Regions from separate parts of the Ferdinandcohnia jepli genome, predicted to be linked through region 1. Evidence: riboswitches for the same ligand, from Rfam matches in the RefSeq annotation. Region 1 holds a riboswitch; each other region holds the start of a gene.
What was found. A riboswitch is a leader RNA that binds a small molecule or an ion and turns the genes downstream of it on or off. The one in region 1 is predicted to bind cyclic di-GMP.
Positions count from the first base shown of each region.

Region 1 (11,260 bases):
TGGAAAGGTGACTTTTTACAGAGAATTGACGAAGACGGTCCTTGGGCAAACTGGGAGCTTTTTAAGCTTGCTTATGAAGTGGAAAAGCATCAGACCATACCTGAATTTGAAGGGTTACAAGCGCCTAAGCATTTACCACAACTTACACCACTTCCACATCAACTTGAAGTTGCAAAGCAAGTCGTTGAAAAAATGAATGGAAAAGCTATTCTGGCTGATGAAGTTGGGCTTGGAAAAACAATAGAAGCTGGCCTCATTTTAAAAGAATACATGATTAGGGGATTGGTAAAAAAGGTTTTAATCCTTGTACCAGCATCCCTTGTTTCACAATGGGCAATGGAATTAAATCAAAAGTTCTATATACCTGCTGTCCAACAAAAGAAAAGTTATATGTGGGAGCAGTATGATGTAGTTGTTTCTTCTATTGATACTGCAAAACGCAGCCCACACCGAGAAATCGTATATGAACAGGATTATGACCTCATTATTATCGATGAAGCTCATAAGTTAAAAAATAACAAAACCAAAAACTATGAATTTGTTCAAAATCTAAAAAAGAAGTTTTGCTTATTGTTAACAGCAACTCCTATTCAAAACAAAATTGAAGAGATTTTTAATCTTGTATCCTTACTTAAGCCAGGTCACTTAGGGAATCAGTCTTATTTTGATGAACTATATGGAAAGAAAAAGAAATCCATTGAAGACCATGAGCATTTAAAGGAATTAGTGAATAAGGTGATGATTCGAAATCGCCGTGATGATACAGGGATTGAGTGGACGAAACGTAGGGTTGAAACTGTACCGATTGAATTCTCTGAAACTGAACAGGAATTATATGACGCAATTACAGCCTATCGTTCAAGCTTTTCACCATTTGCTTCAAGCATGTTCTCTATTTTAACTCTACAAAGAGAAGCGTGTAGTAGTCGTGAAGCCGTTTATTTCACACTGAAAAAGATGCTAGAAAAAAAGAATGAAGACGGTGTTCAGGTCCCTCAGGATTTGGTTATGGGACTTATGAAAAAAGTAGAACAGGTGTCTCAAAATTCTAAGGCAGAAAAAGCAGTTGAATTAATTAAACAAATTAATGATAAGGTTATTATTTTTACAGAATATCGGGCTACACAGATGTATTTACAATGGTTCCTTCAACAGAACGGAATATCATCGGTCCCTTTCCGTGGTGGCTTTAAGCGTGGAAAGAAAGACTGGATGAGAGAATTATTTAAAGGGAAATTTCAAGTGTTAATTGCAACTGAAGCAGGCGGTGAAGGTATTAACCTGCAATTCTGTAATCATATTATTAATTATGATTTACCTTGGAATCCGATGAGACTTGAGCAACGGATTGGTCGTATTCACCGTCTTGGACAGGAAAAGGATGTTCATATTTATAACTTCGCCACAAAAAATACAGTTGAAGAACATATTCTGAAGCTTTTATATGAAAAAATTAATTTATTTGAACGAGTTATTGGTCAGCTAGACGAAATTTTAACGAGATTAGATATTGGAAACATTGAAGACCATATCCAAGATATCCTTCTACGGTCTCGTAGTGAAGGAGAAATGAAAATTAAGATGGAAAACTTAACTTCAATTATTAGTTACGCTGAAGAAGATGGTGGTGAACAGCATGCAGCAACAGGAAATCGTTAACTTTCTCGAAAAATACTTTGTATCCAACCATTGTGAAATTCTCGAGAGACAACAAGGTTATATGACAGTACAGTTAACAATTGATTTGGATAAACAATTGATGAATCGACCTTTTTATTGGACGTATGTAGAAAAAACAGGTGGAACACCAAATCCAATGAAACTCACTTTAATCACCGACCGAGACAAAACAGCAGATGATGTGAAAGGTGACTTCATTCATTTCGGGGCACCACGCTTGCACCAAATTTTCGAATCAACAAAACAACTTGCAAGCTATATCAGGTTGTATCAACAGACAACCCCAATGATGCAGGGAAATACCCCGCTTTATCCATGGCTAGGCTTAAACGTGAAAGTTTCCTATAAATGTGACCGTAAACGCGATATATTACTGTCACTTGGGATTCAGCTTATTAACGGCAGTATTGTTGAAGAATTCCAAGAAAAGCTTGATAAGCTTGATTTAAAACCAAAGATTCCAGATTTAACATATACAATGTCACCGCTCATAAAACCACAGAGTGGCCTGAATCGTCTGCAACAATATATCCGTGGTTTTGTTGAGAGCCAAGAACATACATGGGCAGATGATGCTCGCAAGCGTTGGGATGAGGACTTGGCCCTATTAAATTCATTTTATGAAGATGTCGAAGAAAAGCCCGAAAGCTACAAAATTGAAAAAGAAGCATTACGTGAGCAGTATGAACCAAAAGTTATTGTCGAAATCATCAATGGTGGATTGTTCTATTTATGTCAAAACGCCATATAAATCTAGCCTATCTCTGTTTTAGGGGATAGGTTACATTTTTTTGTGGGTTATTTTAGAAAAAACGTTCGACAAATCACTTATAAATAGTTGGAAAAGCTACAAAAACAGGCATGACTTTCGACCTGTTTGTTAACTTCTGCTATTCAAAAGTTTACAAAGACTAGGTCGAACCTCCTTCATTTCGAGGTAATTCTACATAATAGCGGATAATAAACGCTTTTTCTTCAACAGAAATGGGAATTGCCTTAAGTTTTAAAAATATTTTGACATCGACATCCTTCTACAGAATGTTTTTATTTGTTCATTTATACTTCTAAATGTAATACCAAGGTTCTATACATATATAGACTATCGTTTTAGGTCAGTCAGCTGGGTTTCGAACAGACAAAGGCAAACCTATTGAAAGATGGGGACGCAAAGTCACAGGTCTAAGGTTGGAGTTTATTTCAATTACGATGGCTGGACTGCCTGGAATACTAATGTATTTTGGGAGGTTAATGAAAAGTATGATGAAACGAATTAATGAGGAACTAGATCAGGAATGGGTTGACTTAATTTTGGAAGCACTAGAAATGGGAATTAGTGAAAATGAAATTAAAGCGTTCTTTATTGAAAAAGCTGACGGACTAGATACGATGATCGGTTAAGTTTACATCTTGCCACTCCGTTTCTGTTATCACGGTGCCTTTTTCGTGAAAAAATTGTTGAAAATCGTTCGTCATACAAAACAAACTTCTTCATTATATGTTATAATCATATATGAAGGAAGGTGAACGTAATGATTGGCCAACGTATCAAAACATACCGATTACAAAGGAAACTATCTTTATCAGAATTAGCAGAGAGAGCTGGAGTAGCGAAATCATATTTAAGTTCTATTGAGCGCAACCTCCAATCAAATCCTTCTATTCAATTTTTAGAAAAAATCTCTTCCGTACTCGGAGTTTCAGTTAATATACTACTCCATGAAGAAGGTCACGAAGCAAAGATAGAAGAGCTTGATTCTGACTGGGCCCAGCTTGTTCAGGAAGCAATGAAATCAGGAGTCTCAAAGCAAGAATTTAAGGAATTCCTTGAATTTAACAAGTGGAAACAATCTAACAAATAAAATAGCACTTCAGGAAGATGAAATGGGAAGTTCATCTCTTGAGTGCTTTTTTTATTTATAACGGAATGTTAGGCTTTTTCCTTCTAGGGTTATCAGGGATCCGTCTAAGTAATCCTCCAAGTTTAGAGTATATATTTTTGTAATAGCTCCTGTGAATAATATAAGAAATCACGATAATACCTATTGTATTCTTCACCAGGTCAAAAGTAGACGTAGATCTAAATGGCACATAATATTGATGTATCTCATCTAATACGCCATACAGAAAAGCTATCAAAAAGGCTCCGATCTCCTTTTGTATATTTAAATTTCCAAATGTAAGAAACGCAATAATTAACAGGAAATATAGAATTGCAAATTCAAATAAATGGCCTATTTCAAGTATTGCACCAAGAAACAGAAAAACAGGTATGCCAATTTTTGAATGCATACCCTCAAACGAGCTTGGATTAAAGGTACTAGACTGAACCCAGATCCAAAACATATACAAAACAGGTAAAATTCTCAAAACAAAGCAAAGAGCTAATTTTATCATATAATACCTACCTTTAATATCTAAAACATTCAAATAATATAATCATTTTATACATATTTTGTAATGAGCATACATTTAACTTTTTACAAACTCGCCCCCATTTGCTTTCCAAGCAAATGACTAAACATTCCTCGTTTGTCTTTGGCTAATTGGTGAAAACCACCTTGCTGAATCACTTCTCCTTGATCTAATACAATTACCTGATCAGCGTTACGAATAGTAGATAAACGGTGTGCAATAACAATGATTGTCATTTTTCCTTTTAACCGTTCGATTGCCTCTTGTATTTTCGACTCGTTTTCGGTATCTAATGCACTTGTCGCTTCATCCAAGACTAATATAGAAGGATTACGCAAAATTGCTCTAGCTAATACTATTCTTTGGCGTTCTCCGCCAGATAGTCGAATACCACGGTCACCGATAAGAGTATCAAGTCCATTCGGAAGCTTCCGCACAAATTCAGCAGCAGATGAGAACTCAAGTGCCTCCCAAATCTGTTGTTCACTTGCGTTTTGATTAATAATTAATAAATTATCTCTAATGCTTACATTAAATAGGAAAGGGTCTTGAGGAACATAACTAATTGATTTTCTCAATGCCATTACATTTGAACTTGATAATGGTTGACCATCAATCAAAACCTTCCCAGATTCATGTTGGTTCAGCCCCATCAATAAATCAATCAGAGTACTTTTCCCAGCCCCAGATCGCCCAACTACTGCTGTCATTTGGTAGGAAGGGATATAAATATCTATCCCTTTTAATGCATATTTTTGATCACCCTCGCTGTATTTAAAAAACACATTTTTACATTCTATACCTATAGCAATTTTGAGTGGCTCTTGCTCAATATCTTCGACTATTTCTTTAGCTTCCAAACAATCCTGTTGTAGTTTAATAACAGCTTTAAGCGCTGGTGTTATTGTTGCCATTTGCTCCAAACCAGCTTGAATCCCAGTAATACGTGGCCATAACCTAGAGAAAATTGCAACGATCAGTAATAATTGCGCAACTTCGGTATTGAAAAATGTTACTGAAAAGTATATAAATACAGCTATTAGAATGATGGAGGCAACTTTATAATTAAATTGGGATAACGATTTGAGCTTAGAATAATTAATTTGTTCATCATGTAGCTGTTTCGTCATAGAACTATACCAATTAATCCGTGATTCTTCCAAATTGTTGCTCTTAATCTCTTTTATACCGTTAAAACTATCCGTGATTCCAGCAAGGTAACTCTGGCCGAACTGCCAATTCAGTTTACCTAATGCTCTTGATTTTTTAATAAAACTATACGAGCAGAGAGTTAAGAGAAAACCACTTAAAAGAACAAAGAGTGTAATCTTAGGTGAAAGGATAAAAGCTACGATAACTTGTATTGTTGTAAAAATAATAGCAGTTATAAACTGTAGGAATGTATTTGTTCCTGCACTAGCCTGTGCAATCTCGGCTGTTAAAGAATTAATAATATCTGACTTTCTCTTTTTTAAAAAAAAGTTCCAGTTTGAATATAATAATGCACTATACGTTTCAATTCTGAGCTTTCTGAAAAATCCATGTTGAATTTTTGTATTTTGAATGGTTAGATACCGATGGATTAGGTTTTGGAGAATTCCTACCACCACAAAGATTATAAGAATAGAAGTGAAACTTAGTGTTTCTACTATTCTATTCAAATACTCAAAAATAAACGAGGCAGATGAAAGATTACCAAAGTCCATACTTATAAGCCCACTAGAGGTAATTAATGGGATTAGCATGATAATCCCAATACCATCTAGTAAGCTAATAATCATCATAGCTAGGAGGTTTACATAGAGCTTCTTGCCAGCAAATGTACTTAGTTTTTTATAAAAATAGAGAATATGTTCCACTTTTTAACCTCCAATTAATTCAAGGAATACTTCTTTGTTCTCCTCCAAAGTAAGAGAAACGGTCGTAAGACGAAATATAAGAAATGCAATCTATTAGGTAGTGGCAAGGTTTCAACATCAGTATAGTACGGATAGAACGTGCTAAGAGTATGGATTACCTTTTGTCTAAGGGTCATTAATGATAACAAATGTTTTTTATGATAGTCTGAAATTTCTTGGGGTAATGGTTCAGAGTGTAAGTTGACCATTTTTTCAATATAGAAAATGGCCTGTTGCGCTAATGTGAATGGTCGCTTTCCTGTTGTTAAAGGCTCCAGTTGATGAGATAAACCTTTACTACCAAGTAATTGTGCGCTTAAAACCAATGCTTGGCCTGCAATATGGTTACATTTATATTTTCTTACATGGCGAGTTAGTGACACCCAATCTATGTCTTTCTTTACAATTTGTTGAATATCTGTAAGCCATCTAAGACGAGACCAACCATGTCTTGCTCCGTGAGTTACAAGAAATAAAAATAAATCCTCTATTCCTAAAATATAGACAGGAAAACTTGTTGTTGAGTAGATTCTTTTTCTCTTCCATAAGTCGGAAAAGCTGGGTTCCATACTTGGAGCTGGATTTAATCTCCAATGAATTTCAAGTTTGATACCCTTAGATGGATGAAAGTAAGTAAAATGATGGTGTCTCCATTTCCAGTCATTCAAAACCGATTGAATGTATTCATCTTTCTCATATCCAGCTCGTAAGATAAGTTCCTCAGCCTTCTGCAGATCTTCAATTGGAATAAGAACATCTAAATCCCCGGATGTACGCAGGGATAAATCACCATACAAATCTGTAGCAAGAACTGGCCCTTTTAAAAATAGAGGATGTATCTCATTTTTTAGAAATAGTTGACTAACCTGTTCCATCTCACCGCATAATTGCAGCATCTTAAACGTATTATTTCGATAATAATGCGAAAGTTGTTGCATGATATTATCTGGAACAAGCTTTTCTTCAAGACTTTTCAATTTTGGAAAGATGAATGGATATACTCGATGGTGAAGAGCTAATTCCATCAATAGTTCCCAATCAATATTATCAAACAAAGCTCTCTGATTAGGTGGAAGGGTTACCACATCTTCCCACTTACAAATCTCTAAAAGAAGTAGAGTTTCACGTGGTATATTTGTTAAATCAAGTTGATTTTTGATATTCATTGTTTTCTCCCTGTAATCCAGTAGTACTAATTCGTTTCGCAAATTTACCCACTACCGTGAATTTCTCCATACCGTCAGCACCGGAAACATAGAAGGTTCCACTGCGTAACCAAGCGTGTGCGATCATGTTTCCATTCTCATCCCTTGCTGTTCCTAAATAAAGCGTACTTTCAATTTTTCGACGTTCTAACATCTTCATACCTGCAATTGCTTTTACTAAACACTGACTCTCCCAAAATGTATAACCACTCATAATATGAATGGCATTTGATATGTTTTTTAGATTTTTGATATCATCTTGTTTCTTGAAATAAGAGGTTTCCTGCATCGGATCTCCTAATGAAGGAACAACCTTTGAAAAAGGTATTGCTTTTAAAAAACGGGCCCAAGCCAACATAAAATAAGCTTCTATAAATAGAGTTTTCGTACGATTATTAGAAGATAAAAATAGTATTAGACTTTTTAAAAATTTCATATCATATCCTCACATTGTAGAATTCTAATTCGTAATCTCAATTAGACCTTCCTTACTAAGACTCTCTAGAAAATCAACTACTTGTTCCTCACATTCTTTTGAATCTACATCGAAACTAGTAACTAACTGGGTTACTATCTCTTGTACTGATAACGGTTGAGACATTAAATCCCAGATTTCCCCACCAATTTCACCTAGATTAAAATATTTCCCACGGGTAACACTTAACATTACCTTTTCACCACCCATGTCGCTAACGATATTTCCCTTAGCTTGAGTTACCACTGAATTTACAGTAATATCTTGATTTGTAATCATTTAAGTTGACTCCTTTTTAATTGTTGATAATATAAGATCCGCTAAATCGTGTGCAGTGAATTGAGTTGTTGGCCTTTCAAGTCTGTATACATCTACTTTACTCGCAAGATTAGTCGTTGTATGAAAATGCCAATCAAATAACCCTAATGGTTCAAGAAGAAAATTACGATAGGTATGAGTAAACAGGGTTTGTAATCGTGCAAGGTTTTGAACCTTCTCCATTTGAATATTTTCATCAGCTGTTTTTACCAATTCAATAACACCTGCAAGTGGCAGTTGTTCATTACAAAACTGATTAACAACCGGAACCGCAAATTTAGTTTCTCGATCAACTACCGGTCTTAGATTACTAGATTCCATTCCAAAGTTATCCAAGCTCTGCTGCCACAGCTTTTGCTGAGGATAGGCAGGTGTCACCATTGGGATGTTATCCTCGTTAAAGGAAACAGGGATTACATCATCGCTAATTAATTTATATCCCTTGTGTAAAAATGCAGCCGCTAGTGTTGATTTACCTGCACCTGAATCTCCAACGATTGCGTAGGCTTTACCGTTGATTTCGATGGCACTGCCGTGTAAGGATAGGTATTTCCGTTGTGTAAGCAAAGTCCCCATACAAGTACCAAGTAAGTAAAGCCTTAATTGATCTTCATTAACATCTTTAAACTTATTAATAGTAATTTGATTTCCATTTAGAACAGAAAAAATTGCAACATTTGGCACTCGAAAGATAACTAGGTCTTCATTTATTACAAAATTATCACATATTGATGATTCCTGTTCATCAGAAAAACCTAAATCTTTTACTTCGATATCAGTCGAAGTATAATCAAAATCTTCTTTTTGCAATTCAGGGAATGCAATTTCACTTAATATGTTTAAGCCAAAAGCTATATAGCCTATTTTTCCCTTATTATTTGTCATAGTTCCCCCGAGAGTGTAAATATTTTTACCCCTTAGACAACAAAAATCGTATAAGGGGTACCCTTAACATAAACTTCCAAACTAAAAGTGCTTAATCTTAACTTCCTAACAGATCAGGATGAACACATGCCTTGTTTATCTTCCCGTCAGGATTAATGTTCGGATGTTCACTAGTGCAATAGCTATCCGATACTGCATTTCCGTCTCCACCCATTGTTAAACCAATTTCAAGAACCTCTATTGACGGCTTGCTCCACGCTTTTTTCATTCTATCACCCCCTTTCTAGTTTAAACTTTTAATAAAACGATAGAAAACTAGACACCTAGTTAAGGCTCTAAAGTCAGTATTAAAAATATATTCTGGACGAGGTATATTTTCATATTTAGAAACAACATTTTTTACTATAGTTTGATTAATATATTTACCTATTCTATCGTCAGTAGACACTTGATGGAGTTCATCGATAAACTGTTTCCAAACAGGTGTTAGTCTGTGTATCAGATCAGCGGACTGAATACCACGACTTTTATTATTAAATCTTACTTTTTCTGGAAGGACACCCTTAGTTGCTCTTCTAATTAAAGATCGATCCAATCCTCTTTTTGAATATTGGTCCTCCGGGATAGACAAACAATATCGAATCACCCTTAAATCATTAGTGGGATCTCTCTCCCACAATGAGTTTCTTAAAGATAGCTTAGTAGATGCTGTTCCTGTTTTATTCCAAAAAAATAACTTCTCAAAGTGTTCATCTCGAATATTGAATAAGTTATTTCTGTTTCTATGGTCATTATTAAACCCAAATGAATCAAGCTTTTCATAAACATTTGTGCGTTTCTCTAAGGAATTGCTTATTAATTTTGGAAATTCATCTGTACCAAAGGATTTCTCGCTCATAAGAAACATATTTAATATAGGAAAACCTTTTTTTATAACTGCTGGTAATACATTTGATTTCCCTGTGGAGAAGTTTTTACAATATAAATCCAATTCTTTATAAAGATGAATTAATTTCATTTTTCTCAACAATTTCGCGTAATAGTTTAAGTTAATTTCAATTGAACCCCAAGAAATAGAAAAATTACCTCTAGCACCATTTAATAGAATTTTTGTACCATTTTTTGCTGAATACTCATTTATTCCACTTAACCAAAAAGAGTTTTCAAAGAACTTGTATGGCATTTCATTAATTTGCAGAAAACTTTCTATTTCTAAAAAAGCGTTTTTCCCTGGAAAGTCTAAGTAATGATCATTTATATTACCTACAAAATTTACAGTTTCCTTAATAAATGGTCTCTCATCAGATACAAAGTATTTTGATGTCCAATCTTTAAAATTACTTTCAGGAATGAAACTGTATGTATTTAATTTTTTATTACGTTTTTTAAGTGCCCTTGCTGCAAAGCTAACTACTGCCCCAGAATCAAGACCTCCACTTAATTGCGAGCCTACTTCACCGTAAGTTCGAAGTCTATCTGTTACAGATCTGTTAAACACTTCTTTAAATGCTTCTTCGTATTCGGCATCTGTTTTAAACTTTATCTTCTGTCCTACTACGACATTACAATAACGAGAAAGGTTAATTTTATTATTAGTAATTGTTATGGAATGTGAAGGTGGAATTTGTTTGATATGCTTATATACGGTTGAGTTAGTATCGATTGCATCAACCATACTCGGTATCGTAATAAATTCAGCTATCCATTCTTCATTTAGCTCCTTGTCAACATAGGGTAGTGTGAACAAAGATTCGATTGTTGTTGAAAATGCTACTCTTGATTGGTCTGAATAGTAATATAGTGTTCGTGACCCTGAAAAATCTCTTGCACCAAAGAGTTTTCTATTTTTTTCATCCCAAATTATAAAAGCAAAGTCTCCAATTAAGTGTTTCGGTACCTCTTCTTCCCATTTACAATATCCCATTACAATTAATTGGGCATCCGTTATTGTCTTTCTTTTACCTACGTCTATGTTGAGTTTTTCAAAAAGTTCAATTCGGTTATCTATAATAGCATCTGATGTAATATAAATTTGTCGTTCATAGTCATACAAAGGTAATACTTCTCCAATTGACTCCGGAGTAATCCATTGACCATGGCATCCTAAAAAGATATTGTCCTTATGAAATGTATGTATCATGTCTGCGGGATATTGAAGAAATGTTCCCATCATTTTCTTTGTTTGTACTGGAGATATTGGTTCTTCGTTTAGATTGTATATTCCAGCAATTGCACTCATAATTACCTCCAACTAATCAAAATGTCATTATATAAAAGGTTAGAAATAACATTTCAAATCTTTTAATTATTAATAAGAATTGCCATCTCTTCAAATTTATTAAGTTGATATTCTTTTATAAACTCTCTCATATGAACTAAGTGATGTT
Region 1 covers NZ_JBFOKR010000002.1:5,225-16,484, forward strand. The annotation lists gene AB3M96_RS02025 (DEAD/DEAH box helicase) at 1-1,659, shown strand, start outside; gene AB3M96_RS02030 (YqhG family protein) at 1,637-2,431, shown strand; cyclic di-GMP riboswitch class I at 2,811-2,903, shown strand; gene AB3M96_RS02035 (anti-repressor SinI family protein) at 2,938-3,078, shown strand; gene AB3M96_RS02040 (helix-turn-helix domain-containing protein) at 3,210-3,539, shown strand; gene AB3M96_RS02045 (VanZ family protein) at 3,595-4,023, opposite strand; gene AB3M96_RS02050 (ABC transporter ATP-binding protein) at 4,158-5,951, opposite strand; gene AB3M96_RS02055 (nucleotidyltransferase domain-containing protein) at 5,966-7,156, opposite strand; gene AB3M96_RS02060 (lasso peptide biosynthesis B2 protein) at 7,134-7,631, opposite strand; gene AB3M96_RS02065 (lasso peptide biosynthesis PqqD family chaperone) at 7,656-7,949, opposite strand; gene AB3M96_RS02070 (HPr kinase/phosphorylase) at 7,950-8,873, opposite strand; gene AB3M96_RS02075 (paeninodin family lasso peptide) at 8,971-9,141, opposite strand; gene AB3M96_RS02080 (asparagine synthase-related protein) at 9,157-11,112, opposite strand; gene fliB (flagellin lysine-N-methylase) at 11,175-11,260, opposite strand, start outside.

Region 2 (11,260 bases), on a different contig from region 1:
CTACTGCCTGCTGGTGCGAGTTCCATCTTCTTCACAACATTTCTTGAATTACCGACTAATGTTGCGGAAGGGATGTCGGGGTCACTACTTGAACTCTATCAGGCGAGCGGTGAAGCGAGTCCAGTAGACTTCATGTCGAAGCACTACATCAACGTGTTTACTGTCTTTATGTTTGGGAAGCCGGGAACCAGTACGGCAGACTTCATCTGGGACACGCCTCTACAAAAATTGGTATCGCTCGAGTTCGAGAACCGGATGCTTCGCTATGGGTATGATGAAGTGATCGTTGGAATGGGGATTACACTTTGGTCTCTCTACTGCCAACGCAAAAATCCAACCATTAAAAAGACAGAATTATACGCAGCTTCTTTGATAAGTTTAGTGGAGGATATTTATCCATATGGCGGCTATTCGACCTACAAAGAGCTGGCGGAAGAATTCGAAGTTTCAGCTACAAGTATCTCAACAAGACGTAAGGATTTTGAAGAAGTTCTAGCTGAAGAAATTCAACATTATACGAATCTCGTTAACGAACTAGATTTTGAGCTAGATGAGTATATGGATGAACTTTTAAATGAGGATGAGTAAAAAGCTTAGGTTCTTTGGAGCCTAAGCTTTTGTTTTGGGAAAATAGACCTATCATTTATAGTTCTTATGCCTTATTTTATCGGAAAATGAAGGAAATTGTCGGATGCTCGTATAATCTTTATGTGAAAGCTACTAAAAGGAGTGAAGTAGAATGAAAGGCTTCGTAAAGTTTTTATGTAGTGGATTGCTAGTTTTACTCGTGTTAATTGGTACGGGAAATGCGGTGTTTGCGCATGAAGGTGGAGAGAACGAAGAAGACTGTGGTTGTCCATTTATTTACCTTGATGGTGCAGAACGCAATAAACTTGTAGCGAATATTTTAAAATCAACAGATTTTCACAATTTGAAAAAAGCACAGGAAGCTGAAGGATATAGCTTTGCAGGTGCGGACCTTATTCAAGTGGTTAAGCCAAATACTGGTGAAGACTTTAGACTAGGCGCTGTTCCGTTTGTTAATGAAAAAGGGGAAATTAAGTATGCTGCCTTCTATAATAATAGCTTTGCAGGTTTTCCACCTGGACCTACTCCGTTTTAAATAAATTATGATGCAATACCCCCATTCTTTGGGGGTATTTTTGTTTTCTAGTATAAAAGTCACGAATTCTACAAAATTTTTCCTTTGCTAAATTTCTAGAATAGTGTAAAATGGATTTTAATTGGAAAAAATGATAATGGCAGGTAATTAAAATGAGTTCAGAACAACTATTAAATATAATGTTAGAGATTCAGAAAAAGGTAGAAGAAACGGCTTCTATTACAACAGAGGAAGTAATGCGCGACCTTGTTGGTAAACTAAAAGAATGTACAAGTATGTGATCTAGAGGAGATTCCTCTGGATTTTTTTGTGGATTAATAGTTAATCGCAGGAATATTAATTTTTTTCGGATTATATCCCATTATTGCCGGATTAACAAAATTATTGCCGAATTATGCGCAAGTTTTCCCGGAATATTGTAATTATTGCCGAATTCCGTCCAAGTTTTGTCGGATTAACAAACTAACATTAAGTTTACCTCCACAAAACCTTCCACATTCACCCAAAATATGAGAATATAGCCTTGTTATCTACTAAAAAGGAGGCATCACAATGGCGAAAGTTCGATTTGGTATTTTAAGTACGGCAAATATAGCGAGAAAGTCACTGATTCCGGCTATGAAGCGAGCTGAAAACGCAGAGGTTGTTGCGGTTGCGAGCGAAAGCGGGAAGGCCGAGGCGTTTGCTGCAGAATTAGATATTCCGAAATTCTACAACTCATATAAAGACTTACTAAATGACCCTGATATTGACGCGGTTTACATTCCACTGCCAAACCAATTACATAAAGAGTGGGCGATTGAAGCAGCGAAGGCTGGTAAGCATGTGCTGTGTGAAAAGCCTGCTGCATTAACTTCTCAAGAGGTTGAGGATATTGCCGAAGTATTCAATCAGCATAATGTGCTTTTCATGGAAGCTTTCATGTATCAGTTCCATCCGCAGCATGATCGCGTGAAAGAGATAATCGCTTCCGGCGAAATTGGAGACCTTAAACTAATCCGTTCAACATTTTCATTTGCACATGATGGTGATCCGACGAACATTCGCTTAAACCGTGAACTTGGTGGAGGCGCAATATATGATATTGGCTGTTACACCATTCATGCGAGCCGCCTTCTAGCTGGTGAAGAGCCTACCGATGTAAAAGCATCTGCAACCATGCACCCTGAATACGGTGTTGATATGACTGCTGCCGGTACGCTCACATTTCCAAGTGGAGTTCTAGCGAGCTTTGATTGCAGCTTCGAACAACAGTATAAAGCACAATACGAAGCGGTAGGCACAAACGGCTCTATTTTTGTAAAATATGCATTTCGCCCGGATATTGAGGATGGAAATGGTACTATCGAAGTTAGTACAACTTCTGAAAAAAGAGTCGAAACTGTTCAAGGAGATCAATACAAGCTTCAGGTTGAGCATTTTGCTGAAGCAGTGTTAACCGGAAAACAACTTAAATATTCTATTGAAGAAACAATCAAAAACATGCGTGTAATTGAGAGAGCACTTAAACAAGTGAGATGAACATAAACCATCTGTTATTCTCGGTGTCTGATCTCGAAACTTCGATAAAATTTTACCAGGAAGTTTTCGGTGCAAAGTTTCTTGTAAAAGGGAGAACCACCGCATACTTTGACCTGAATGGATTATGGCTAGCGTTAAATGAAGAACAGAACATACCAAGAAATGAAATTCATCAATCATATACACATATTGCTTTTACAATAGATGAAGCAGATTATGAAAAAATGCACCAAAAACTCGTAGCGCTGAACGTCACGATTTTACCCGGCCGCACCCGAGACGAAAAAGACAAACAATCAATCTACTTCACAGACCCAGACGGTCACAAATTTGAGTTCCACACCGGAACCCTTCAAGACCGCATTCAATACTACAAACAAGAAAAACACCATATGGAATTTTTCGAATAAAGTCAGCGTTATGCTGGCTTTTTTTCTTCCTCTTTTATGTATATCTATCAAATTCCTGGTAATACTAGATTACTAGAGAAGGTAGGAAAACTAGAGTAGGAGGGAAGAAGATGAGAGCAAATATAGAGTTACCAGAAGTTTTGCCAGCGAGTGCGGATGAGTTTTTAAAAATGCTGCTAGATTTGGTTGTGAAAAAGTAGTTCACAAATTTAGATAATTCCTTTGTCGTGTATTGTTGAATCCTGTAGTTGCCTGTATACTAGGAGTATAGTCTACTAGTTACATAGGAAAAGGCAAACTTTCCGAAAGGACAGGACGCAAAACCATAGGGTCTACAGTACAAAAGTACCATGACAGCCTGGTTACCAATAAATGATTGCATTCGTTGGCCATTCTATGTTGAGAATGGTCTTATTTTTTTATAAAAGCGTTATCAAACTGTGAAAGAGGTAAAAATACATGAAAAGTATCCGAATACGATTAATCGTGAGTTTTCTAGCTATTATTATTTTTTGCGTGGGACTAGCCGTCTTTAACTACTTCGCGGTTTCCACGATGAATGACCAGACTCAGGAAATGGTGTCTGAAGAGTTGCCGGTCCTTATCCAGCTTGAGAATCTAAAATACAATATTGCGCAGAGCGCTGGATTAACAAGAGGATACGTACTTTTTGGGGAAATTTCCTATAAAAATGATTTTGATGTTTACACGGTGAATTTTGATGTCATTAACAAAGAGTTAAGTGAACTGAAGATTAAAGAAATAGACACTCTGTTGAAAAATACAGCTGAATGGCGAGAAGCGATTAAATCGGGTGTCATTACTCCTTATGAGAGTGGCGATGACAAGTTAGCTAGACACAATCTCGGTACTTTTGTTCAACCTACGGCCAGAGGGTTAATGGAGTCGATTGAAAAGTTATCGAATGACCAACAAAGACACATAGTTTCAAGCGGGAACGCAGTTGTAAATTACGGTCAACAGATCAACCTTGCAGGAATTATTGTTGGGGCTGTGGTTATTATTCTCGGAATGGCAATTGCATTTTACACTTCTGAAGTAATTGCAAGACCAGTGAAAAAAATTGCAGCTAGAATGAATCAGATTGCAAAAGGTGAGCTCCCTGTTGAGCCAATCGCCACAAAGTCTAAGGACGAAATTGGCCAGCTTGTAAATTCAGTTAATGAGATGAATGAAAACTTACGTAGTATGATTGGACAAATGGCCGTGGTGTCAGATAATTTAACCGGTCAAAGTGAAGAATTTGCGCAATATGCTGATGAAGTGATGGCGGGAAGTCAGCAAATCGCAACAACCATGCATGAAATTTCAAATGGTGCTGAAGAACAAGCATCTTCGTCAACCGCACTAATCGAGCAAATGTCACACTTCTCACAAGAAATTATGCAGGTTGCCGTTAAAGGCGACGATATTAAAGACCAATCGCAAGGTATGTTACAAATGACAAACGATGGAAGCTCTTATATGGAAATGTCCATCCAACAAATGAACAAAATTAATGAGAAAATGAAGATCTCACACGAGAAGGTAGTGGGGCTTGATCAAAAAACAAATGAAATTACTCAGCTTGTAAAAGTAATTAAAGAAATTGCGGGGCAAACAAATCTACTTGCACTGAATGCAGCAATTGAAGCAGCCCGTGCTGGTGAACATGGTCGTGGCTTTGCAGTTGTAGCAGATGAAGTTCGTAAGCTTGCCGAACAAGTTAGCAAATCCGTAACCGAAATTACTGACATCGTAGGGGAAATCCAAAATGAATCGAAACAAGTGGTAGAGTCATTGGATGACGGCTACCAATCGGTTACAGAAGGCACGGAGCAAATCCAAACAACCGGTGAAACCTTCAACGCACTGAAAAAGACGATCGACCAAATCGGCACACAAATCGAAGCAATGTCAGCGTCACTTTACAATGTGTTAGATGACTCACAACAAATCAACGCTTCGATTGAAAGCATTGCATCTGTAGCAGAAGAATCAGCTGCAGGAGTTGAGCAAGTATCTGCAACTGCACAACAATCAAGCAGCTCAATGGATGAAGTTGCGAAGAGTGCAAAAGCACTTGAAGAAAATGCTGGAGAGCTGAATACACTAATTCAGCAGTTTAAGATAAAGTAATTTTTGGAGGTCTGGGTTCCAGGCCTTTTTTGATGGGGGAACATTGAATGTTAGATACATTAGCTATGATTGGCGACGAACTCAATAGCCGGAATATTAAGTGGGGAGTCGGTGGATCGCTGCTGCTTCATTTTCATGGGTTGGTGGATGATCCGAATGATGTTGATATTTTAGTAAGTGTTGAGGATGTTGAACAGGTACGTGAGGTTTTTTCGAGTCTTGCTGTAGCGAAGGAAGTTGTGAGCAAGGAGCCTTTTCGGACAAGACATTTTTCGAAATACACAGCCAACCAAGTTGATTTCGATGTGATGGGCGGGTTTGCGATTGAGCATAGTGAAGGGGTATACGAGCTGGATTTTGGCGAGTGTTCTGTGGCTGATACTCGTGAAATAAGTGGAGTTGAGATTCCGTTGTGTTCGTTAGAGGATTGGTTTGTGCTGTATTGGCTTATTCCGGGGAAACAGGAGAAAGTGGAGTTGCTTGAGGCTTATTTTCATTTAAATGGTTTGACCAACTCATCAATTTTTGAAAAAGCATTGAAACAACCACTATCATTTGAGTTAAAAGAACGAATCATAAACCTACTAAAATAAGACAGACACGCTCACTCGGGCGCGTCTGTTTCTTCTTTTTTCGTTACTTTTACATTGCGGAATTTAAACTCAGTTGCTTCTTGTTTATTGGTTAGTACCATGGCATCAATTTGCGAAGTGCTATCCTGCAGTTCAACCTCAAGTTGGACAGTTCTCCATACATCATGGATTGAGATAACCGGTGATACTGTTTCAGCTAAAAATGTACCTCTCGGGTCTGTTTCATCTACGTTTAGATATATAGCTGTTGCACCTTGGAGTTCAACAGAGAAAATATATGTTTCTCCACCTTTAATATCTTTTGGCGTGAACACAAAACCCTCGTTTTCCTTGTTACCTTCTGTTTTTACCGAGTAGATTCCGTCTTTTAATTTTGTAACCGTGGCGCCAACACCGAAATATTGAGGTTCCTCTGCAGCTTGGACAGCAGAAGCGGCAAAAAGTAGTAAAAACAACATAAATAGTAGAACCTTTTTCATGTAAACCTCCTAAAACAACTATATCTTTTCCTAGTATGTGAAAATGGAGGTAAAAACATGTAATCAGGTTCTATAGGAAAACTCAGGGTCAGGCTCATTGCACAATAATCTTTATAATTGCAGGATAGCATGTGGTAATTGCATAATAAGTTAATTTATTTGAAGGATAACCATGTTAATTGCATACCAAATAAAATAATTGCATATTAGCTATATCTCTCATCACGAACTATTCAATCAACCTGCAAGCAACGGCTACTCATCTTCCTGTTCCAAAATACTACCTAACAAATACTCCCTTCCTTTTGTATTCCCGGTACATTCTAGTCTCAATGTTTTAAAGATATGAGTTGCAGCCATTCGGGATGGTAGCAACAGGAAATCACGAAGCTCTTTGTTTGTGATCTTGCTATCAATTAACAAACCGTAGTCAACGATAGCCTGAAGATGAGCGGTCTTAGAGACATGGCCGCAGTTTGTACAACGCCACTGCCTTGGAGTTCGATCCATTGGTAAAAAGCCACATTTTGGACAGAAAACTCCTTTTAGAAGTTCGCCTTTTTCTATGCTAAACCGTTTGAGAATATTCTTATCGTATGGTGTATGCAGTTTCTTGAAAAGTCTAGATAGTTTTTGAATTTGTTTATGTTCTAATACTACTTTTTTATGTTTCTTTTCAAGTAACTCTTTTTTTGGTAAAAGGGTTGGGCTGTTGATTATTTTGTGAATGCCTGGGTGATTTGAAGTAGCAGTTAAACGGGTGGAAGGGTTAGTAATAACAACAAGCGATTCAATGGGCGGCACAGGAATTTTGTTTGTTTCAAGAAACCTTCTAAGTTGAACCTCATGTCTGCGTAATTGTAACAAAGGACAAGCATACGTTATTTTATTATCGTCATAAGTTTGGTGCATTTGGTCAAAGTGATGGTCGAAATGAAGTTCTCCTTTATGACTTTTGGCATCTAGTTCAAGTATAAGGGTATTGGATACTAGCAAGGTATCAATTTCAAAGAAGGTATTTGTAAGTGGATCTAAAAGGCGGAGATTTTTAAAAATGTGGTATTGTTTATCGGGAAAGAACTTTAAATAGTACTCAAGCGACTTCTCACCGTTATAACCACTCATTTTCTTTCTGAAGGATTCATTTACATTCTCATATTTGGGATTGTCTGTACTGATTCTCGGTCGAAGTGCTTCCAGTTTTCTAATTTCAATTGGTTTTTTCCTAATTTGTATCAACTCCTTTATTTGTTAACACATAATTTCTATAAATAACTCGTAAAATCCTGCTGATTCCAGAAAAAAAACACGAGTTTTTTGGGGGATTGCATAATAATATCTATAATTGCATAATAATTGTACACAATTGCATACTAACCCCGATATTTGAGCAGTACCGCAGATAATTGCATAAAAAATATAATAATTGCATATTACTGCATTTACCCTAGTAGCTCAGAAGAATAAATAGAATAAATGCATACTACCACATTCACCATATCCCCCAGATCCAGCTCCACCCCAGTTAAATGATAAATTTGTCTTTTTTAGAAAAAACAATCAAGCAGCCAACATACCTAAGCTGGCTGTATCGCTTTTCTTATATTACAACCCTCCGATTGCATACTAACACCCTCTAATTGCATACTAACACCCACTAATTGCATACTAGCGATACGCAATTGCATACTAACAGCAGAGATTTGAACAGTACTGCAGATAATTGCATATTACGGCATTTACCATAGTAGCTCAGAAGAATAAAAAGAATAATTGCACATCACCACAATCACGATATCCCCCTCAGCATACAAACCAACGGATACCCCAAAATAAAAACAACCGGCTCAAAAGCCGGTTGCAACTAACTCATCTATTATTCAATCTCCAAATGCTGCTTCACTCTCGAAGACACAGCCTGACGCTCTTCCTCAGGCACAATAAAGTACCATACGCCTCCAATGGTTTGCCCAGTTCCTTGCATAGTAAATGTTTCAACATTTTTTCGAGCATCTTTATATTTAGCTTGCACAATTTTCATTTCATCAAAGCTCATATTAGTTGTCATATTGCCGCCCATTGTTTCAAAAATATCATCCATCTTCGTTAGGATTGCCGGGCTAACGGCTTCGTCAATAATACCACTAATCACCTGTCTCTGACGATCCTGTCGACCAAAGTCACCCTTTGGATCCTCATATCTCATGCGCGCATAACTAAGTGCCTCTTGCCCATTCAGATTTAATGTACCAACTGGGAAATCGAAACCATCGTATGAAAACGCCAAGGTATTTTCAACTTGAATGCCACCAAGTGAATCAACGATTTGTTGCAATCCCTCCATGTTCATCTCAACAAAAAAGTCTACCGGAACATCTAAGAATTTTTCAACAGTGTTTATCGTCATGTCCGCACCGCCAAATGCGAAGGAATGGTTAATTTTATCCTGTCCTTTGTTAACAAGTTTACCGTTTTCATCACGAGAGACAAGTTCAACACGTGTATCACGAGGGATGCTCGTCATTTGCATTGAGTTACTATTAGGATTGACCGTAAGTAATATTAATGTGTCAGCGCGACCTTTGTCACCCTCACGCTGGTCAACTCCCATCACTAAAACCGAGATGGGTTCCCCATTCTTTAGGTTAATTGATTTTGTACGCAATCCAGAAGGTCCACGTTCATCATGCATTTTTCCAACTGTAGTAGCTAATGATTGATATAGGTAGAAGGCATATCCACCAATTGCCAATAATAAAACTAAAAATGTAATTCCCACATATTTAGGCCACTTTTTCTTTTTCTTATTTGCATTTCTCTCTGCTCTTCCCATATAAAATCAACTTCCTTTGTTATTACCTCGTAATAAAAGTATATATAAATTAGACGAAAGAAGAATAGAAAAGTTACACTCGTTTTCAAACTTGTCTTATTTTAAATGATATACTTAAACAAATTGATTATTCTATGTTATTTTATACCTAAATTTATCATATATTCGAGTTTCGATAAGTATCGGAAAGACAGCGTGTGAGGTGACGAAGAGATGCATATAACGTCTGAGTTTGCGCAATCAATCGTGGAAGAAATGGAAAAAATTATTCAGCGAAATATAAATTTTATGAATGAGTCTGGGGTAATTATTGCAAGTATTGATCAATCACGTATTGGTAGTATACATGAAGGAGCCCTTGAGGCGGTACAAACCAAGAAAAGAGTTGTAATTGAAAACACTGATATAGAGAGAGGCGTTAAACCGGGAATCAACCTTCCTGTCTTTTTAAATCAACAGGTGGTTGGGGTAATTGGAATTACGGGTCCGGTCGAAGAGATTGATCCATTTGGAAAAGTTATTAAGAAAATGACTGAGATTTTATTAAAGGAAGCTTATTTGGATGAGCAATCTGATTTAGAGGAAAGAGCAAAAGAGTTTTATATAGAAGAATGGATAACGGAAAACTGGGACAACGATAAGTTATTTGCAGCAAGGGGTTGGATTTTAGGAATTAATGTTCACCTGCCTAGGGTTGCAATATTAATCAATTTAAATGACTTTAACGATTTTATTTACAATAAATTAAAAAGTACACAGGCTAATGTAGAAGGTGAGCTTGAAATCCAAAAATATCGAAGAACCATTCAAAAAACGATTGAAGGGCAATTCAAATACGAAAAACAAGACATCATAATACCCTCTGGAAGTTCACGGTATGTGCTGTTACTCACCATAGACCCGAACATTGACAGTAAGGCTCAAAAGGAATCGATTACTTCTAGATTAGAACAAATACGAACAACAATAAAAGCGAAATATCAAATTGATACTTCAATTGGAATAGGAAGATTTCACTCTGAAATGTCAGGGGTTCCAAAATCATATAAAGAAGCGAAACGTGCAGCAGCTATTGCAAGCAAGAACAACCGAATTGAATTTTATGACCAGCTTGGGCTTGAATCCTTCATAGAGGAAATTTCAACAGAGTCACGACAAGACTTTATCCAGAGAATTTTGCGGATTAAGGAGTTTCCGGAGATGAAAGAATTGGTTGAAACGGTTGAGGTATTCTTTCAATCCAATCAATCTATAAATGAAACGGCGGATAAATTATTTGTCCACAAGAATACCGTGCAATATCGTTTAAAGAAGATAAAGGATCTCACCGGCTATGACCCAAGAAAGTTCCAAGACGGTGTGCTTCTGACAGTGGCGTTATCATTTTATAACATTGAGTAATCGCAAAGAAAAGACAATAACTTGTTACAAAACACAAAAAACCTTGCATATGACAAGGTTTTTTTGTTTTGGGTAACATAGTAACCGCTTTATTAATTGTGTAAAATGAAGGAAATACAAGATGGAAAGGCATAAGAAACTTTCCTAGTAGAATGTTTTTTGCACCTAGCATTCGTCAAAATATGGGGAAACCTATCCCAACAAAAAGGATGATTGAAATGAATAAGCACAGCCAGTTACTAGAAAAGCTTGCATTTGTCTATGGAGAACAAAAGGCAAATTTGATACTTGACCAGATTGGAAATTTAAAAGATAAATACGCAAATGAGGATGCACCTAAGAAAACATGGGTTGATGAAACTGATGTTATGCTCATCACATATGGAGACTCAATAAAAGAGGAAGGGAAGGCTCCTCTACAATCATTGGATGATTTTCTGGTTACTCATGCGAAAGAAGAAATCAGTGCCGTTCATATTTTACCTTTCTATCCATATTCGTCTGATGACGGTTTCTCAGTTATTGATTACAAAGAAGTAAACCCTGAATTAGGGAATTGGGAAGATGTGAAAAACCTTTCAAATCATTTTGATTTAATGTTTGATGGGGTTATTAATCATATTTCACAACATAGCGAATGGTTTCAACAATATCTAAAAGGGAACCCGGATTACGAGAATTATTTTATTGAAGCCGATCCAAATGCGGATTACAGCAAAGTGACAAGACCACGGGCATTACCACTGCTTACTAAATTTGAA
Region 2 covers NZ_JBFOKR010000017.1:67,946-79,205, reverse strand. The annotation lists gene AB3M96_RS18110 (SEC-C metal-binding domain-containing protein) at 1-588, shown strand, start outside; gene AB3M96_RS18105 (hypothetical protein) at 740-1,123, shown strand; gene AB3M96_RS18100 (YwzD family small protein) at 1,276-1,404, shown strand; gene AB3M96_RS18095 (Gfo/Idh/MocA family protein) at 1,676-2,644, shown strand; gene fosM (FosM family fosfomycin resistance protein) at 2,641-3,054, shown strand; cyclic di-GMP riboswitch class I at 3,337-3,424, shown strand; gene AB3M96_RS18085 (methyl-accepting chemotaxis protein) at 3,514-5,193, shown strand; gene AB3M96_RS18080 (nucleotidyltransferase family protein) at 5,241-5,786, shown strand; gene AB3M96_RS18075 (hypothetical protein) at 5,798-6,265, opposite strand; gene AB3M96_RS18070 (NERD domain-containing protein) at 6,521-7,390, opposite strand; gene AB3M96_RS18065 (LCP family glycopolymer transferase) at 8,142-9,098, opposite strand; gene AB3M96_RS18060 (CdaR family transcriptional regulator) at 9,312-10,499, shown strand; gene AB3M96_RS18055 (sugar phosphorylase) at 10,718-11,260, shown strand, end outside.
Region 2: it holds a riboswitch for cyclic di-GMP, as region 1 does, so the genes downstream of both, AB3M96_RS18085 (methyl-accepting chemotaxis protein) here and AB3M96_RS02035 (anti-repressor SinI family protein) in region 1, are expected to answer to the same signal.

Region 3 (11,260 bases), on a different contig from region 1:
CAGAAATAGATTTTAAAGACATCGCCTTGAATACTACTTTTTTAGATTATCAGTTAAAAACTCCTTTTTTGGTCAGTTCGATGACTGGAGGAGCTGAGATGGCCGAGAGTATTAATCGAAACTTAGCCATTGCTGCAGAGGAAAAAGGCTGGGCGTTGGCACTCGGTTCTACAAGAGCTTTGTTAGAAAGTGATTACTTTCGTTCGTCCTTTCAGCTAAGGGACTATGCGCCAACCATACCTATCATAGCTAACTTGGGTGCCGTACAATTGAATTACGGGTTTGGTGTGGATGAATGTAGGAAGATTATCGAAATCACAGATGCCAATATGTTGGTTCTTCATTTAAATAGTCTACAGGAAGTACTTCAAACGGATGGAAATACGAATTTTAAAAATTTGCTTTCTAAGATTGAAAAGCTATGTCAAGAACTAGAGGTTCCCGTTGGCGTGAAGGAAGTTGGCTGGGGAATTGATGGGGATGTTGCCAAAAAATTATACGATGCTGGTGTGGCTTTCGTGGATGTAGCAGGAGCTGGCGGTACTTCTTGGAGTCAAATTGAAAAACGGAGATTAACAGATGTGGTTCGAAAAATTGCTGCAGAAAGTTTTAGTGAATGGGGAATCCCAACTGTTGATAGTATATTATCCGTAAGAAAACAGTGTGAACATCAGCCTTTGATCGCAAGTGGTGGCATTGTGAACGGAGTAGATGCAGCAAAGGCGATTGCACTTGGAGCAAACATCGTTGGAATCGCAAGAGGTTTACTAAAAGCAGCAACCGAATCAGTTGATGATGTAGTAGAAATGATGGAAATTAGAGCTTTAGAACTACAAATGGCGATGTTTGGGATAGGTGTATCCAGTATTCAAGAGTTACATGAGACACGTCGGTTGAAAATTGATTAAATGGTAGTAGATTTCGTGGTAAAGAGGTAAAATATCTACTATGAATGAGAAGATGCTCGGGTGATTTTTCGCTTAGAGCATTTTTTTGTGTGTTTTTTTGCTTGTGATTTAGTGATTTAAAAGCTTTACGGTTTTTAATTTTAATTTATGGTTTTTAATTTAAAAATACGATTTTTAATTTGGATTTACAGTTTTTAATTTGAATATACGGTTTGTAATCAGGATTTACGGTTTTTAGCAATTTTGACGCAAGTCTGTCTGTAAAGATATCACCAATTACTTATGGCTGTTTAAAATAATTGGTCCATAAATAGCGAAAAAAACAAGAGGAGGATAACCTCTTGTTTGTTCTTTTCTGTTAGAATTTTGCGTTTTAGCTAGCCAATTTAACCAAAAATATAAAATATAGATTGAATGTTTGCTATAATTTTAATTTAGAAATGTATTTATCCTAAAGTAAGTTATTCTCTAATGATATTTTTATGTATACGATGATGTTCATTCAAATACTTACTATTAAAAAGAATAGAAGGAGAATAAATTTTATGAGTCGCTGCAAAATATGTCTTCAACCTCTTGCATATCTTGAAATTCCAGGCATTTGCTCTACTTGTTCTCAAAAATATGAATTGAAAATTACTAGACTTATTAACCGAAACCAAACAATAACAATTAATGAGTTACGTGATTTTTATTGCGTTCAAAAACGTATTTTTGATTATGAGGAACTAAAGAGTATTTTAGATAAATTAATATTATCTCAACATATAGGTGAAAATGCGGGTATCTATTATCTTTTGCCGCTCGGAATAACACTAATTCAAGAAAGTAATAAAGCAACAAAGCCAAGAATTGAGCCAATCTCTAAAGGGATAAAAATTGTATATAAAATAATTGGACATGATAGCAACAATAGCACGTATAGTACTACTTTTGAAATGTCCATGGATAATCAAATATTTAATGAAATAGCAGCAATATATTTCGCAAAACAGCAATTGTCATTAATTTGGGATATTCCTACTAATAATATATTTGCAGAAAAAATTTCTTAATTAAAATTAAATACATAATGTACCTAAATTAATGCTATTTTTGGCGTTAGAGTTACTAAAAAAAAGCAGTGGTTAGTTAATTTTTTGAAAAAGTAAAAACCAGCCAAAAGGCTGGTAATGATATTATTAAGGAGTTGTTGTAGTAGTTGGAAAGATTTGTTCGTATTTAGCATCTAATGCGTCTTTTGCGCTCTCGATTTGAGTATTAGCTTCTTGTGTTAATTGTTCTTTACCATCAGCGATATCAGTTGTTGCCTGAGTATTAGCTTCTGTTTGTAGGTCATCGCTATAAGTCTGAATCTCACCCTCTGCGCGAGTTTTCTCTGAATCATTCCAAGTTCCAAGTTCTGAAGCTATTCTATTTTTTAAAGCTGTCATGAAAGTATCTAATTCAGCTAGGGTTGATGTCTCTTTAGCAGAAGTTGCTTGTGACATTTCTCCTGATTCGCCATTCAATATTTTCGTGAAATAAGAGGCAACATTCGCTAAAAGAGGAGATGAACCAAGGGCTGCGCTTGCTCCTACAAATATTGAACCAGCAATCGCTATAGTAGCGACTTTCTTAGTAAGACTGCTGTTTTTTGTATTTGGCTTTGAGAACTTTTCTTTTCTCGAAGATACGATTTCCATTTAGTAATTCCCCCTGAGATTCTATTATTTGAATCTCCACTTGCTTTATACAAGTGGCAACTGGCTGACATAGTGTTGACTATACACCTTAGTCCCTATAGCTTTGCGCCCACATTTTTCAATGTGTTTGCAATTCATATTAAACAACAGAATATACATTAATGTATAGCAGTAAAATATGGGAATGATAAAAGAGTTCTTTAGTTACGATGCTGTTTTTTTTAACGAAGCGACTTAGTTAAATATGAAAATTGTTTTAATACGAAGCTAAACTAAGGTATAATGATTATTAGTCTAGTCTAAAAGTCTTTATAATGTCCGGTATAAAGCATTGTAGCCCTATCTCTCATGAGGTAGGGTTTTTTATTTGTCTATATTATTCAATGGATGCGAAGGTAACGTTAGGGGAAAAGTCAGATTAAAAGTATTTAGAAGCAATTTTACTTTAATCAATTTGAATCATAAAAAGTATAAAAACCCAGAAATGCTAACAAATCATTCGTGAGTCTTTATTCTATGCACGAGAGTTTAACTTTAAAGAGGATTATTGTAAATAGTATAGAATAATTACTAAGATTAAGTAAAAAGTTAATCTGAATAAATATTGATCTATCACTGTAATAACAGAATACTTTACCAAATATTATTTAAAAATGAAGTTAAATAAAACGACTACCCATTTTATTTATTTCATTATTAATTGTCTAATCGAAAATATAGAAAGTTAATGGAAGGAGTTGAGTCTAAGTGGAGACCCACATTTCGAATACTGTAGATTCGCTTAAAGATGACATTATCCAATTTTTACGGGAACTAATACAGATACCGTCTGAAAACCCTAAAGGAGATTACGAGGAAATTTGTTTGTTTCTGCAAACAAAGATGATGTCCTTTGGATTTGAGGTTCAACTTATAGAAGTTCCATTTGAAGAAGTAAGTAAGAGAAATCTTCAGAAGCCAAGAAAAAGTGTCATTGCCACTTTAAAAGGGAAAGATCGAGGAAAAAGACTGATATTTAATGCACATATCGATACAGTACCTGCAGATGATAATTCTAAGTGGAGAAATGGCCCATTTTCCGGTCATATCGAAAATGGAAAAATCTATGGTAGAGGGGCAACAGATTGTAAAGGGAGACTTGCATCTTACATAATGGCGGCAGTTACCCTGCAAAAAGCAGATATTCCATTTGATGGTGATATCATTATTGCGGCTACATGTGATGAAGAGATTGGAGGAGAATTTGGCGCAAAGTATGTAACAGAAAACAAGATTGTTCAAGGAGACATGGCTGTTGTTGAGGGCTATAGCAATATGATTATTCGAGCAATGGCAGGAATCATGAATCTGAAAATAAGTGTTGCAGGAAAACCTGCACATTCGGGATATAAATGGCAGGGAATCAATGCAATTGAGAAAATGTCAAAGTGCATTGAGGCATTAATGGAATTACAGAGTGAACTGGAAAATGAAAAATCATCGATCCAGGGAATGAACTATACAACTCTAAATATAGGTGTCATTAAAGGTGGTACGAAAATTAATGTGGTTCCAGGGAGCTGTGAGATAGATATTGATTTCAGGGTGATACCTGAGCATACACTAGATGGGGTTTTCTTACGAGTAGAACAAGTGCTCCGTAAGTTACAAGAGCAAGATCATGAGTTAGAAATTCAAATTGATAGATTAAGAGGTTTCGAGACCAATCCTACAGTTGTGGAAGAAAATTCACCTTTGATTACAGAACTGCAAAAAGCAGTTAGGGAAGTCTCAGGAAAAGAATTACCTGTAGTAGGAGTATTAGGTCAATCAGATGCAAGATATTTTATCGAGCAAGGCATACCTACAATTAATTATGGACCAGGGACCAATCAAAATAATCTCCATGGTTTTAATGAGTTCATAGAAATTGATGATCTTATTGAAACGACAAAAGTGTTAGCAACTTTTTCAAAAAACATTCTTCAAAAAGGAGAGGGAATATAATGTCATTTTTAAAACAGGAGAGGATTGCAGCGAAAAGCTTTTTTAAACCATTTATAATCCAAAGTTTTACAGTAAGTAATGATGAACAGACTATTATTTTCAGTAGTAATATAAGTGGGGGATACCACCTTTGGGGGCTTGATGTGAATCATCCATTCCCATACCCACTCACCTCACATAATCAAAATACAGAATCGATTCATGTTAATGAAGATTTAATACTATTTGCCAGTGACCATGATGGCGATGAGAATATGCAGATATATGCAACAACCCTTTTAGGAGGAGAACCTAAACCAGTCCTTGTAAAAGAAGGAACAAAGCATTTTCTCCACAGTACATCCGGCAACAAAATATATTACTCATCAAACAATGAAAACCTACTTTACCTCAACGCCTATGAATACAACTTTGAAACAAACGAAGAAAGATTGTTAAATGTTGGAGAAATAGCGGAAACACACCTGCTTGCAGTAAGTCCAAATGAAACTGCATTTGCTTATATCACAAAACATAATCACTCTCATATGCATGCATTTATTAAAAAAGATAATAAAAAGATACCTATCATCAGTAATCCGGAATTCGAATATCGAGTGGCAGCAGTCCAATTCGTGAACGAGCAAGAGGCATATGTTGTCACGAATTATGGAAAGGAATTTAATTATCTAGCAACGTTTTCTCTTGAAACTGGCGCCCTTGTTCCTATTTTAGAAGTTGCAAACGAGGATATAGTGGAGATTCAAAATAATAATGGATATGTATACTTGCGTACCATAAAAGGTGTCCGAGATAATTTATATCAATTTTCTGTTGAAAATTCACACTTACAAAGAATTGAAATACCAATAGATAGTATTGAACAATGGGTTATTACTGAGAGTGGAACAATTTTTATCAGTGGTTCTACATCTAAAACGCCGGAAAATATTTATCGAAGAGACTATTCAGGTGAATGGAAACAATTAATGGTTAATAGAATACCAGGTATCTCGTATGAAAGCTTAGTTGATTCTGAAATAGTTACATATCTTTCATTTGATGGACAACTTATTGAGGGATTGTTTTTTAAGGCAAAACCTGAAAATCAAAATGGTTATACAATCGTGTACCCTCATGGTGGTCCACAATTCGCTGAGATAAAAAAGCGATATGATAGCCTTTTTCAGTACTTTGTTAATCTAGGATATAATCTCTTTTGCCCTAATTTCAGAGGGACTCCTCATTATGGTACCTCGTTTATGAGAAAAATAGAAAGAGACTGGGGAGGAGGTCCTAGACTAGATATTCTTAGCGGAATTGAGTGGGCTATAGAAGAAGGGAAAATTGAAAAAGGAAAGGTCATCGTTTTCGGTGCCAGCTACGGAGGATATATGTCGTTACTTTTAGCGGGTAGACACCCTGACTATTTTCAGGCATGTATCGATTTATTTGGTCCTAGTAATTTATTTACATTAGTAAATGACACACCAGAGCATTGGAGAGCCAGAATGGATTCGTGGATTGGGAACCCTGTTAGAGACCGCGAAAAACTGATAGAAGATTCCCCGTTAACATATACTGACAACTGGCGTGTGCCTCTATTAGTCATACAGGGTGCAAATGATCCACGTGTAAAACGATCAGAATCGGAACAAATCGTAAACGCCTTACGAGCTAAAAACATCGAAGTTGAATATATGGTATTTGAAGATGAGGGCCATGGATTCTCGAAAAAGAAAAATGAACTATTGGCAATAGAAAAGATAGAACATTTCTTAAAAGCATTTATTTAAATATGAATGATAGACCTCACCATTTATCTTATCAGGCTGGATCTAACAAAGATGGTATGAAGTCTGTCCATATAGCTCTAGAAAATCTAAATAAATATGACGCTATAAATTTCGCTGAAACCTTTAAGACATGAATTCGTATACATAGTAGATGGTCTTATAAGGGGGTTGCTATCTTGTCAAACCAAGTTGATCATATTATTAAGATTATAAAGGAGCTTAAGGAATCTCCTAGTAAAGGGAAGAAGCTTAATCTAGATAAGTTTGAGCGTGTTGTAGGAAATGTGGATTCCTTCTCCGAGAGTTGTGAAGAATGTCAGAAACATATGCTTAGATTAGAGAATCATATTATACAAGTAAAAGAGAATGTCGGTACTGTTGACGAAACAATTACTAAACAACATAAGCAATTTATTAGTTCCGTTACTTCTCATCTTCATAAGAAACATAAGTTGGTATCAGAAGGAACTTATTTTACAACTTTTATGTCCATAGGGATTAGCTTAGGTGTCGCGTCCGGCTTAACTATGTTGGATAATATTGGTTTGGGAATAGCATTTGGTATGAGTATTGGTACAGCAATTGGAATTGCCATGGATGAAGATGCTAAGAAAAAAGGGAAAATGATATAGATTCTCCCATAATTATTAAAAATCACCTCATTAGATTGAGGTGATTTGTTTTTTTATGTCTGGTCTCTTGTTCGTATTATTAGAAGGTTGATAGTCTTTCCTATTAGTTATTAACTTAAAATATTAATATGAAAACATTAACAATAGAGAACTAAACAATCTAGGAACGAGCAATATTAGAACTAAACCAGTGAACACATATGTAACATATTTTTTCCTATCTACACCTTCTTTTAGTTCCCACAACCCAATCGTAATAAAATACAAACCTATCATTATAAATATTTCAGGCAACAAACCAACAAGATAATTCATTTTAAAATCCCCTTTAGAATAATTGTTCTTCAATTAATATAGAATCATATTAACATAATATTCCAAATACCTATACAATTTTTGCTCTGAGCGCTTGTTTCAGAAATAACTGGTATGGCAGTAATATGACTAACTAAAATTAAATAGTACTTTAAAAATAAAAGATGTAGACAAAGTAATTTTTGTTATCTATCTCTTATTTTTTTACTTTTTGCACAGATCACTCCAATAGCCTCTAAAACACAACTATTTACCTAGAAACTCTACAGTATAATAAGCCGTATATAGTAGTAATTTCAGGAATAATATGTAAAGTTTTTTTAGAAAGGAACAGAAAATGGAAAACATCACTTTAGAACAAGTTGAGAAGGAAGAGAAAAAGCGTTCAAAGAAAGACTTTTTAATAGCTATACCAACTATTGCAGTTGCGTTTGGTTCGATTTGGGCGTATGTAGAGGGAATGGAGTATTTACAAATCAAAACATTTTCAACAGAGGACTCATTTTTAACAGTAACAATTTCAAGTTTTTTGTACCATATTATGATTGTTATTTTATTTTTACTAATTTTTCCAATGGTTGGTGAGTTTATTCTTAGTAACCGTTCCAAACTAACCGTTAAACAACTTATGAAAAGAGTTTTAGTGTTGGCAATTCCATGTATACCTGTTATGTATTTATCTTTTTATAGTTATATAGATATTGGAGAACAATCGATTACATATGATCCATTTTGGCCAGGAGAGAAAAAAACGTATGCGTGGGAAGATATTGAATCGGTTGTGATTGATGAGGCGAGCTACCGAAATAAGAGATTTGATTATTATGTGAACTTTATAGACGGTACCAGCTTAGATATCTGGGGAGACACCAGAATGAATATAGAAGAGTTAAAACTGGTGGATGATAAGGTCAGGGCAAACGGAATACCCAAATATATCAACGAACCTCCTTATGAAAAAGGACTAAAAGATGCTTATGGAGATCATCCAGAAGAATATAAAATTGTACAGCAAGTAATCAGTGAATAATAAACTACTTTCAATTTAAGTGAAACTAACAAGAGGAGTTGTAAAATGGCATTCGATATCAATGAACATTATGATTTTGATACTTTTTATTCAAGAGAAAAAGATTTAACTTACTCTAATATTTATACAAATAAAGAAAAATGGGGAGCTATTATTGTTTGTGTTTTCTATTTTAGTATAGTAGCTTTTTTAATTGGAGTGGCCATATATGTGGTAATTTGGGAGTCTTTAATTTGGCCTGTATTTATAATAGGATTAGGCGCGCTGTTACCGATAGGGATAGCAATAGCGGTCACAACTAATTTCCGAAAGATTTTAACCAGCCGAGTATCCATTGAACTTAATCAAGAAGGCTTTACCCAAACAATAACAAATCGAAAAACACAAGAAGTACAGGAAATACATCTCTCGTTTAAAAATATGGAAAGTGTAACTCTGGGACGCCATCTTTACGTGGTCAGTGGGAGAAAACACAGTCCAGGCACATATTGGCTTAGTATTGAAGTAGCCATGAAGGGAGTTACGGTTGATGGGAATATGGTTTTAAAACGATTCCCTTTAAAAAATCCAGATGAAATTCAGCTTTGGATTGAGCAATTTCAACAAAACAATATCCCAATCTACTATATTGATAGATTACTAAAGGATCTACCATTAGAGGAGTACGACAAACTTGATAAGTTGAGATATCCAGTAGAAACAGGAGATATTCGACTAGCCTATAAAACTGAGGACCAAAAGGCACCTCTCAATTGGGATGGGAAGAGGATTTATCATTAATTAAAACAAGGTGAAAATATGAAAAAAGTAAATTACAGAACTAGTACCATTCTTGGACGTCTAGTAATATGTGCAATATTTATTGTTCCGTCAGTATCTCTGATCCTAGCCGGCTTATTTTTAGATGCATCAGCTATACGGAAAATTATTTCTATCGTTGCTGGTCTTGTTGGAATCGTGTTTTGTGGCAGGATATCTATTATGCTAATAATATTGTTACTGACTAATAAAAAAATGTTCAGTTATGACAACGAAGAAATCTTTGTCAAAAACAAACATATCAACATCGAAAAAATAAAGAAAGTTGATGTAGAGAACAATATTCAAACTGGATATTTAGAAATTAGAACTCCGGCATATGTCCTTTATTCAGCAGATGGTGAACGTATTTATATACCGACTTTCTATGTGGTTGCTAAGAAGGACTATCCAGTTATTCTTCAAACACTTAAAGATATTGTAAGTGATAAAAGTAAAAGATAGGGTTAGGAACTAGTAAATCTGAGATATGCGTGATTCTTATCAGGGGAACTTTGAAAACCAAACAAATTTCATTAACGAACATAAAGAATCAGATGAATTTACAGGAGGAGTAGAAGAAAATCTGGTTTTTAACTAATTATTGCTCGGGTGGAATTTGGAGTTGATATTTTAGGAGTTTCTAAGTCGATAGAGAATTTTTTTACCATAGTTCAAGATATTAAAAGGAAACGCTAGTACCGTCCTAACGTTTCCATCTTCACTATAGAATTTTTTTAGCAATAATCTCAGTTGCCTTTTTCGGATTAAGTCGATATAAAATGTCCATGATTTTCGAGTCGTTTCCAGCTAATACTCGGTATTTTTTATCTTCTATTCCTTTAATTATGATGGATGCTGCATCTATTGGGCTGAGCAGCTTATAGGAATGATTGTCAGCACCAGCTTTCTCTACTTTCGCTTTTTCAACGAGGTCTGTGTCGACTCCACCTGGTATGATGAGTGTTACACCTACATTGGTTTTTCGAAGTTCGGAGTGGAGTGCTTCTGTAAACATTTTTACAGCTGCTTTTGAAGCACAGTAGATGGTTTGCTGCGGTATTGGCAGAGATCCTCCCATGCTTGCTACATTTGCAATATGGGCTTCCGGTCTCGATAAAAGATGAGGTAAAAAGGTTTTACACATATATAACGTTCCGTTGAAATTGACATCCATTACCCATTGTATTTGTTCATACTCAAGATCATTTACACTAACAAATGGTTGAATGATTCCGGCATTATTGATGATTCCATCCACGCTTCCGTGAGTCTCGATAATCTCTTCAGGAAGTTTTTCCACATCATCTCTGTTTGCGATATTTGCCGTGTGTATAGACATCCTGTCACCATAGATATCTGAAAATGTCTGCAACTTCTCTCGTCCATTCTTGTGGATGATAGCTGCGACTTTTGCTTCCTTTTCCAACAGCTGCCGAACGAGTTCCCTCCCAATTCCACCACCTGCACCAGTAACGACAATGACTTTATCTACTACTTTCATCGTATTCCTCCATAGTAAAAAATAATTACTCGATATCATATGTTCGGTGTGAGTTAAAATGCCGATTTATTAATAAGATTTTTATATGAAATATTTGTCATTTAATGATGAGGGCCATAGAAATTATAAGGTGCTGGATATAGAATTCAATTACGTCATCTGACCCAAAAAGAGTCTCCGGATTCCGGTGACTTTTGGTTAAAACGATAGATTCAACCACTGTCTGTCACCTTAAATAAAATCTTATTCTATTAAGAAGAACGAATAATTCCTCCATTAACATGTATGACTTGACCAGTTACATAATATGAATGATTAGTGGCTAGATATACAAATGCTGGTGCGACTTCAAAGGGTTGTGCTGCCCGTCCCATTGGTATATCCGTACCAAGTGTAGCTACATGATCAGCGGGATACGTACTTACAGTAAGAGGAGTCCAGGTTGGTCCGGGTGCAACGGCATTTACACGAATTCCTTTATTTGCAAGTGATAATGCCAACGACCGAGTAAATGAAACTACAGCTCCTTTAGACGAAGCATAATCAAGGACATTCTTATCTCCTTCGTAGGCAACTCTTGAGGCGGTACTTATAATCGAACTCCCTTGTTTTAAATAGGGAAGAGCT
Region 3 covers NZ_JBFOKR010000015.1:26,190-37,449, reverse strand. The annotation lists gene fni (type 2 isopentenyl-diphosphate Delta-isomerase) at 1-908, shown strand, start outside; gene AB3M96_RS16435 (hypothetical protein) at 1,454-1,963, shown strand; gene AB3M96_RS16430 (hypothetical protein) at 2,090-2,593, opposite strand; cyclic di-GMP riboswitch class I at 2,646-2,735, opposite strand; gene AB3M96_RS16425 (M20 family metallopeptidase) at 3,341-4,579, shown strand; gene AB3M96_RS16420 (S9 family peptidase) at 4,579-6,354, shown strand; gene AB3M96_RS16415 (hypothetical protein) at 6,531-6,986, shown strand; gene AB3M96_RS16410 (hypothetical protein) at 7,110-7,301, opposite strand; gene AB3M96_RS16405 (hypothetical protein) at 7,639-8,331, shown strand; gene AB3M96_RS16400 (hypothetical protein) at 8,377-9,111, shown strand; gene AB3M96_RS16395 (DUF5381 family protein) at 9,130-9,594, shown strand; gene AB3M96_RS16390 (SDR family NAD(P)-dependent oxidoreductase) at 9,854-10,633, opposite strand; gene AB3M96_RS16385 (SDR family oxidoreductase) at 10,885-11,260, opposite strand, start outside.
Region 3: it holds a riboswitch for cyclic di-GMP, as region 1 does, so the genes downstream of both, AB3M96_RS16430 (hypothetical protein) here and AB3M96_RS02035 (anti-repressor SinI family protein) in region 1, are expected to answer to the same signal.